Regions from separate parts of the Streptomyces sp. NPDC048623 genome, predicted to be linked through region 1. Evidence: riboswitches for the same ligand, from Rfam matches in the RefSeq annotation. Region 1 holds a riboswitch; the other holds the start of a gene.

Region 1 (4,180 bases):
AAGAGCCGCACCCGGCCACCGGTGGCGGGCCCGTCCAGGGCCGTGCGGCCGGCCCGGCAGAGCTCGGCGACGGCGGGCGGGGGCAGCGGGACGCCGACGGTGCCGCCGGGGTTCACGGCGATGCCGAGCTGCGGCGGCAGGCCGCGGGCGAAGTCGCGGGCGGGGGCGACGGTGTACGACATGTGTGCGCCGGCGATGGCGAGGAACTCCCGCTCGGAGCTGAAGACGGGCACGTAGGCGGCGCCGTCGATCTCCATGGTGGGCAGGTCGAGGTCGGCGCTGTCGGGCCCGCCGCCGTTGGGCAGCGGCACCCAGACGGGGCTGCGGCCGAGGACCTCGACCAGGCGTCCGCCGGCGGAGGGGTTGCCGAGGGAGGCGGCCAGTACTTCCTCGAGCTCATTGCCCGGCCACGTCACGTCCACGGTTCTCCTCGTCCCCTTCCCCGGTCACGGTGCGCCTCAGCACCCTAATGGCGCCAAGCGGCGGTTGTGACCGAAAAAGGTGCGGAGTGCGTCACGGTCCGTCGCGGAAGGCGATCTTCCGCAGGGCGTCGGCGGCGTCCCGGTCGAGCAGGGTGACCGAGGCGCAGCCCGGGGGCAGGGCGCCGGCCTCGGCGGTGCGGACCAGCCGGGCGACGGCGCGCCGGTGGCGGGCGAAGGCGTACGGGGAGACGCCGCGGCCGCGGTCGCGCTGGCCCGACCGGGCCGTGTCCGGGTCGACGTCGAGCAGGATCAGGTGCAGGGCGGCGCCGCGCCGGCGGGCCGCGCGGGCGAGCCAGCCGCGCACCCAGGACTGGGTGCCGCAGTCGTGGACGATCACCCCGGCGCCGGTGCGCAGGGCGCGGCGCAGGCCCGCGTAGTGCGCGAGGCGGGCGAACGGGCGGTAGAGCGCGTACGGCAGGAAGCGGGGCAGCCGGGCCTCCCAGCGCTCCCGGGTGTCCTGGGAGTCGACGGCGCGGCCCTCGGCGGCCCGGGCCATGAGGGTGGACTTCCCGGCGCCGGGCAGTCCGGAGACCACGACGACGTCCCCGGCGGCGAAGGTGAGCGCGCGGGGGCTGCGGCCGCCGCGCTCGCGCAGGTCGCGCAGCAGCCGCGCACGGCGCCTGCTGCGGGCCCGCTCGCGGACGCGGGCCCGGGCGACCGCCCGCTGGGCCGGTATTCCGGCGTTCGTCGCCGTGGCCGGAACACCGGTGTGCCGGATCGTCATCGCTTCTCCCCCATCTGTCCCAGTCGGGTCCGCGGACCGGCGGGCCTGCGGACCACCGGGCCTGCCGACTGCCGGGTGTCTGCGGACCCCTGCCCACGAAGTGTAAAGAGACGGTAATGAGGCACAAGCGATTTGCCGCGCGGATCGGCCGTGCAATGATGAGCGCGCCACGCGCTCGCACGAGCGCGCACAACCGCATACCGGCCGCTCGAATCCGCGCGGGAGAGTTCCGGGTCCAGCCGGCGCAGTCGCGCCGCCTGCCCGGGCGCCGAAGGAGCAAGTACCTCCCTTGAATCTCTCAGGCCCCGTACCGCGTGGATGAGGCAGATCTGAAAAGCGGGTCGCACCGTCGCGTCCCCACCCAAGGTGCAAGCCGATCTCTCGGCGCCGATCACTCGGTGACGAGATGCTCTCGGTGAACCTCTCAGGTTCCATGACAGATGGGGAGGATCGTCCTCACCGTCATGTATGTCGTGCCCCGCACGCCTGGGACCCGGGAGCCACCCCATGAGCACTGCCCCCCGTCTGACCGCCCTCGATGCCCTGCATCGTTCGCTGGGCGCGACCATGACCGACTTCGCCGGCTGGGACATGCCGCTGCGGTACGGCAGCGAGCGCGACGAGCACAACGCCGTGCGCACCAAGGCCGGTCTCTTCGACCTCTCCCACATGGGCGAGATCACCGTCACCGGCCCGCAGGCCGTGGAGCTCCTCGACTACGCCCTGGTCGGCAACATCTCGACCGTCGGCAACGGCCGCGCCCGCTACACGATGATCTGCCAGGAGGACGGCGGCATCATCGACGACCTGATCGTCTACCGCCTCGGCGAGACGGAGGCTGGGTCTTCTGAATACATGGTCGTCGCCAACGCCTCCAACGCCCAGGTCGTCCTGGACGCCCTGGTGGCCCGCGCCGAGGGCTTCGACGCCGAGGTGCGCGACGACCGCGACGCGTACGCCCTGATCGCCGTGCAGGGCCCCGAGTCCCCCGGCATCCTGAAGTCCCTCACCGACGCCGACCTGGACGGTCTGAAGTACTACGCCGGCCTGCCGGGCACCGTCGCGGGCGTGCCCGCGCTCATCGCCCGTACCGGCTACACCGGCGAGGACGGCTTCGAGCTGTTCCTGAAGCCCGAGCACGCCGAGGGCGTGTGGCAGGCGCTGACCGAGGCGGGCGCGGGCGTCGGCCTGATCCCGTGCGGTCTGTCCTGCCGCGACACGCTGCGCCTTGAGGCGGGCATGCCGCTGTACGGGCACGAGCTGAACACCTCGCTCACCCCCTTCGACGCCGGTCTCGGCCGCGTCGTGAAGTTCGAGAAGACCACGAACGAGGGCCGCTTCGTCGGCCGCGAGGCCCTGGAGAAGGCCGCCGAGCGCGCCGAGACCGCCCCGCCGCGCAAGCTGGTCGGCCTGGTCGCCGAGGGCCGCCGCGTCCCGCGCGCCGGCATGTCGGTCGTCGCGAACGGCGAGGTCATCGGCGAGATCACCTCCGGCGCCCCGTCCCCGACGCTGGCCAAGCCGATCGCCATGGCGTACGTGGACGCGGCCTTCGCCGAGCCCGGCACCGAGGGTGTCGGCGTCGACATCCGCGGCACGCACGAGCCGTACGCGGTCGTGGCGCTGCCGTTCTACAAGCGCCAGAAGTGAGGATGGGGCGACAGCCCCGCCCGTTCGCGGCTCCGCCCGCTCGGAACGTGACGCATTCGTCTCAGTCCGCGTCTCACCCCGTAAGACCCCCGTACATCCGCACTCCCCGCATCCAGGAGAATCAGGTCATGAGCAACCCGCAGAACCTTCGCTACAGCAAGGAGCACGAGTGGCTGTCGGGCGCCGAGGACGGCGTCGCGACGGTCGGCATCACCGAGCACGCGGCGAACGCGCTCGGCGACATCGTCTTCGTGCAGCTCCCGGAGGTCGGTGACACGGTGACCGCGGGCGAGGCCTGCGGCGAGCTGGAGTCCACCAAGTCCGTCAGCGAGCTGTACGCCCCCGTGACCGGCGAGGTCGTCGAGGCCAACGAGGACGTCGTGAACGACCCGGAGCTGGTGAACAAGCACCCGTTCGAGGGTGGCTGGCTGTTCAAGGTGCGCATCGCCGAGGAGCCGGGCGACCTGCTCTCCGCCGACGAGTACACCGCCTTCACCGCAGGCTGATTCACCGCAGGCTGACCGAGACCCCCTAGGGATCGCTTCATGTCGCTTCTGAACACTCCCCTCCACGAGCTGGACCCGGACGTCGCCGCCGCCGTCGACGCCGAGCTCCGCCGCCAGCAGTCCACCCTCGAGATGATCGCCTCGGAGAACTTCGCTCCGGTCGCGGTCATGGAGGCCCAGGGCTCCGTCCTCACCAACAAGTACGCCGAGGGCTACCCGGGCCGCCGCTACTACGGCGGCTGCGAGCACGTCGACGTGGCCGAGCAGATCGCGATCGACCGGATCAAGGACCTGTTCGGCGCCGAGTACGCCAACGTGCAGCCGCACTCCGGCGCCTCCGCCAACCAGGCCGCGCTGTTCGCGATCGCCCAGCCCGGCGACACGATCCTGGGTCTCGACCTGGCGCACGGCGGCCACCTCACCCACGGCATGCGCCTGAACTTCTCGGGCAAGCAGTTCAACGTGGTCGCGTACCACGTGGACGAGAACGGCCTGGTCGACATGGCCGAGGTCGAGCGCCTCGCCAAGGAGCACCGCCCGAAGGTGATCATCGCCGGCTGGTCGGCGTACCCGCGTCAGCTCGACTTCGCCGAGTTCCGCCGGATCGCCGACGAGGTCGAGGCGTACCTGTGGGTCGACATGGCCCACTTCGCGGGCCTGGTCGCGGCGGGTCTGCACCCGAACCCGGTCGAGTACGCGGACGTGGTGACCTCCACCACGCACAAGACGCTCGGCGGCCCGCGCGGCGGCATCATCCTGGCGAAGAAGGAGTTCGCGAAGAAGCTGAACTCCTCGGTCTTCCCCGGCTTCCAGGGCGGCCC
Region 2 (4,180 bases), on a different contig from region 1:
GAGGCGGGCGAGGACGAGCTCGTACGGCTCCTGGGACGGGCGCACGGAGCCGGGCTCCACCGGATGGCGCTCGGGCGTGACGACCGGCCGGTGGTGGCGGAGCGGGACACCAAGTCGGTCTCGGTGGAGGACACCTTCGACGTGGACCTGCACGACCGGCTGCGGATCCGCCTGGAGGTGGAGCGGCTCGCGGAGCGCTGTGTGGCGCGGCTGCGCGGCTCCGGGCACTCCGGGCGGACCATCGTCCTCAAGGTCCGGCGGTACGACTTCTCGACGCTGACCCGCTCCGAGACGCTGCGCGGCCCGACGGACGACCCTGTGGTGGTGCGCGAGGCGGCCGGGCGGCTGCTCGACCTGGTGGACACCACGGGCGGGGTGCGGCTGCTCGGTGTGGGCGTGAGCGGTCTCGCCGACTTCACGCAGGAGGACCTGTTCGCGCAGGCCGAGGCGCAGGCTGCCGAGGCGGACGCTGAGCCCGTACGGGACGAGGGCGGGGAGCCCAGGCAGTCCCCGGGGCCCGCGGAGCCCGCGGCCGCCGTGCCTCAGGCCGCGCCGCCGACCGCCACGGAGACCGCCGAGCGGCGCTGGGCGCCCGGGCACGACGTACGGCACGCGGTGCACGGCGCCGGATGGGTGCAGGGCAGCGGCCTCGGCCGGGTCACCGTGCGCTTCGAGGAACCCGGCTCCGAGCCGGGCCGGGTCCGCACCTTCTCCGTCGACGACCCCGACCTGACACCGTCCGATCCGCTGCCCCTGGTCCCGGGCGGTGCCACCGGAGCGGCCGCCTAGGCCGGACGCGGCCTGGCGCCCGGGTGGGGCCGTCAGGCCTCCTCCTGGCCCGCCAGACGGCCGAAGTCGCGGGGGCCGGAGTCCTGGGGCGGCGGGGGCAGGGCGAGACTGTAGTGGCGGTAGAGCTGGAGTTCCTGCTCCGGCGAGAGATGCCGGCCGACGCCGAAGTCCGGGGCGTCCTTGATGAGCGCGCGCTCGTACGGGATGTGGAGGCCGTCGCCCGTCAGCTCGCTGGGCTCCAGGGGGACGAACGCGTCCCGGCTGAACAGTCCGGTGCGGACGGCGGCCCATTCGGGGACGCCCGTCGCGTCGTCCAGGTACACCTCGTCCACGGTGCCGATCTTGTGTCCGTTCCGGTCGAACGCCTTGCGGCCGATCAGGCTGCGCGGATCGATGTCGGTCTGCACGGTCCCTCCAACTGGTCGCAACTGCTCTTCAAGCACTACGAAAGGGCACATCTGGGATGTCGGCCACTTGAGCGATGGGAGAAGGAACGGCGCTGGTAGGCTGGCTGTGGCTGTTTACCCCGCGCGGGAGAGTCCTCCGAGGAAAGCTTTCGGAGGCGCCGAAGGAGCAAATCCTCCCCGGAATCTCTCAGGCACCCGTACCGCGCGGACGAGGTCACTCTGGAAAGCAGGGCGGGCGTCCACGTCTCCCGCCCTCACCGACGGTGAAAGCCGGCCCGCCGCGAGGCACGGCCGGTGAAGCTCTCAGGTCGAGATGACAGAGGGGGAGGCCGTCCGGGCACCCGCGCCGCGGTGCCCCTCGCAGGTCGTGACGACCAGGAGGCCCCCGTACATGACCGCCAACCGCATCCCGCTCTCCGAGCTCGAGCAGGGCATCCCCTTCGAGCAGCGGCACATCGGGCCCGACGCCGAGGCGCGGGCCAAGATGCTCGCCCAGGTCGGTTACGGCTCCCTCGACGAGCTCACGGCCGCCGCCGTGCCGGACGTCATCAAGAACGCCGAGGCGCTGGCCCTGCCGGCCGCCCGCACCGAGGCCGAGGTGCTCGCCGAGCTGCGCGCCCTCGCCGACCGCAACCAGGTCCTCACGCCGATGATCGGCCTCGGCTACTACGGCACGTTCACCCCGTCGGTGATCCTGCGCAACGTCATGGAGAACCCGGCCTGGTACACGGCCTACACGCCGTACCAGCCGGAGATCTCGCAGGGCCGCCTGGAGGCGCTGCTCAACTTCCAGACCATGGTCGCCGACCTCACCGGTCTGCCCACCGCCGGCTCCTCGCTGCTCGACGAGGCCACCGCCGCCGCCGAGGCGATGGCGCTGTCCCGCCGTATCGGCAAGGTCAAGAACGGTGTGTTCCTGGTCGACGCCGACGCCCTGCCGCAGACCGTCGCCGTCATCCAGACCCGCGCCGAGCCCACCGGCGTCGAGGTCGTCGTCGCCGACCTGTCCGCCGGCATCCCGGCCGAGATCGCCGAGCGCGGTGTCTTCGGTGTGCTGCTCCAGTACCCGGGCGCCTCCGGTGCCATCCGTGACATCAAGCCGGTCATCGACCAGGCCCACGAGCTCGGCGCGATCGTCACCGTCGCCGCCGACCTGCTCGCCCTCACCCTGCTCGCCTCCCCGGGTTCGCTCGGCGCCGACATCGCCGTCGGCACCACCCAGCGCTTCGGTGTCCCGCTCGGCTTCGGCGGCCCGCACGCCGGCTACATGTCGGTCCAGGACAAGCACGTCCGCTCGATGCCCGGCCGTCTGGTCGGTGTCTCCGTCGACGCCGACGGCAACAAGGCCTACCGCCTGACCCTGCAGACCCGCGAGCAGCACATCCGCCGCGAGAAGGCCACCAGCAACATCTGTACGGCGCAGGTCCTGCTCGCCGTCATGGCCGGCATGTACGCCGTCTACCACGGCCCCGACGGCCTCAAGGGCATCGCGCAGCGGACCCACCGCTACGCCGCGATCCTCGCCGCCGGTCTGCGCGCCGGGGGCGTCGAGCTCACCCAGGGCGCCTTCTTCGACACCCTCACCGCCCGTGTCCCGGGCCGCGCCGACACCGTCGTCACCGCCGCCCGCGAGGCCGGTGTGAACCTCCACCTCGCCGACGCCGACCACGTGTCCGTGTCCTGCGACGAGACCACCACCCGCGCCGACCTGGCCGCCGTCTGGGCCGCCTTCGGTGTCAACGTCGACCTCGCCGACATCACAGCCCTCGACGCGAGCACCGAGGACGCGCTGCCCGTCGACGCGCTGCGCACCGACGCGTACCTGACCCACCCGGTCTTCCACGCGCACCGCTCCGAGACCGCGATGATGCGCTACCTGCGCAAGCTGGCCGACCGCGACTACGCCCTCGACCGCGGCATGATCCCGCTCGGCTCCTGCACCATGAAGCTGAACGCGGCCACCGAGATGGAGGCGGTGACCTGGCCCGAGTTCGGCCAGATCCACCCCTTCGCCCCGGTCGAGCAGGCGCAGGGCTACCTCACGCTCATCACCGAGCTCGAGGAGCGCCTCGCCGAGGTCACCGGCTACGACAAGGTGTCGATCCAGCCGAACGCCGGCTCCCAGGGCGAGCTGGCCGGTCTGCTCGCCGTCCGCGCGTACCACCGCGCCAACGGCGACGCCCAGCGCACCGTCTGCCTCATCCCGTCCTCCGCGCACGGCACCAACGCCGCCAGCGCCGCGATGGCCGGCATGAAGATCGTCGTCGTCAAGACCGCCGAGGACGGCGAGGTCGACGTCGAGGACCTGCGCGCCAAGATCGAGCAGTACCGCGACGAGCTCGCCGTGCTGATGATCACCTACCCGTCCACGCACGGTGTGTTCGAGGAGCACGTCGCCGACATCTGCGCCGAGGTCCACGAGGCCGGCGGTCAGGTGTACGTCGACGGCGCCAACCTCAACGCCCTGGTCGGCCTCGCCAAGCCGGGCCACTTCGGCGGCGACGTCTCGCACCTCAACCTGCACAAGACCTTCGCCATCCCGCACGGCGGCGGCGGCCCGGGCGTCGGCCCGGTCGGTGTGCGCGCGCACCTCGCCCCGTACCTGCCGAACCACCCGCTGCAGCCCGCCGCGGGCCCGGAGACCGGCGTCGGCCCGATCTCGGCCGCCCCGTGGGGCTCGGCCGGCGTCCTGCCGATCTCGTGGTCGTACGTGCGCCTGATGGGCGGCGAGGGCCTCAAGCACGCCACCCAGGTCGCCGTCCTCGCGGCGAACTACATCGCCAAGCGCCTGGAGCCGCACTACCCGGTGCTCTACACCGGCCCGGCCGGTCTGGTCGCCCACGAGTGCATCGTCGACCTGCGTCCGCTGTCCAAGGCGACCGGCGTCACCGTCGACGACATCGCCAAGCGCCTGATCGACTACGGCTTCCACGCGCCGACCATGTCGTTCCCGGTCGCCGGCACGCTGATGATCGAGCCCACCG

Evidence for each region. Region 1 has a riboswitch for glycine ahead of gcvT (glycine cleavage system aminomethyltransferase GcvT). Riboswitches for the same ligand answer to the same signal wherever they lie in the genome.
Region 2: it holds a riboswitch for glycine, as region 1 does, so the genes downstream of both, gcvP (aminomethyl-transferring glycine dehydrogenase) here and gcvT (glycine cleavage system aminomethyltransferase GcvT) in region 1, are expected to answer to the same signal.

What each region holds. Positions count from the first base shown of each region.
Region 1 is NZ_JBEZHV010000002.1:8,553-12,732, forward strand. Features, by position in the region: gene AB0C73_RS03120 (enhanced serine sensitivity protein SseB) at 1-422, opposite strand, end outside; gene AB0C73_RS03125 (AAA family ATPase) at 514-1,206, opposite strand; glycine riboswitch at 1,416-1,529, shown strand; gene gcvT (glycine cleavage system aminomethyltransferase GcvT) at 1,714-2,853, shown strand; gene gcvH (glycine cleavage system protein GcvH) at 2,982-3,359, shown strand; gene glyA (serine hydroxymethyltransferase) at 3,399-4,180, shown strand, end outside.
Region 2 is NZ_JBEZHV010000043.1:9,742-13,921, forward strand. Features, by position in the region: gene AB0C73_RS34885 (DNA polymerase IV) at 1-789, shown strand, start outside; gene AB0C73_RS34890 (PRC-barrel domain-containing protein) at 822-1,196, opposite strand; glycine riboswitch at 1,311-1,409, shown strand; gene gcvP (aminomethyl-transferring glycine dehydrogenase) at 1,588-4,180, shown strand, end outside.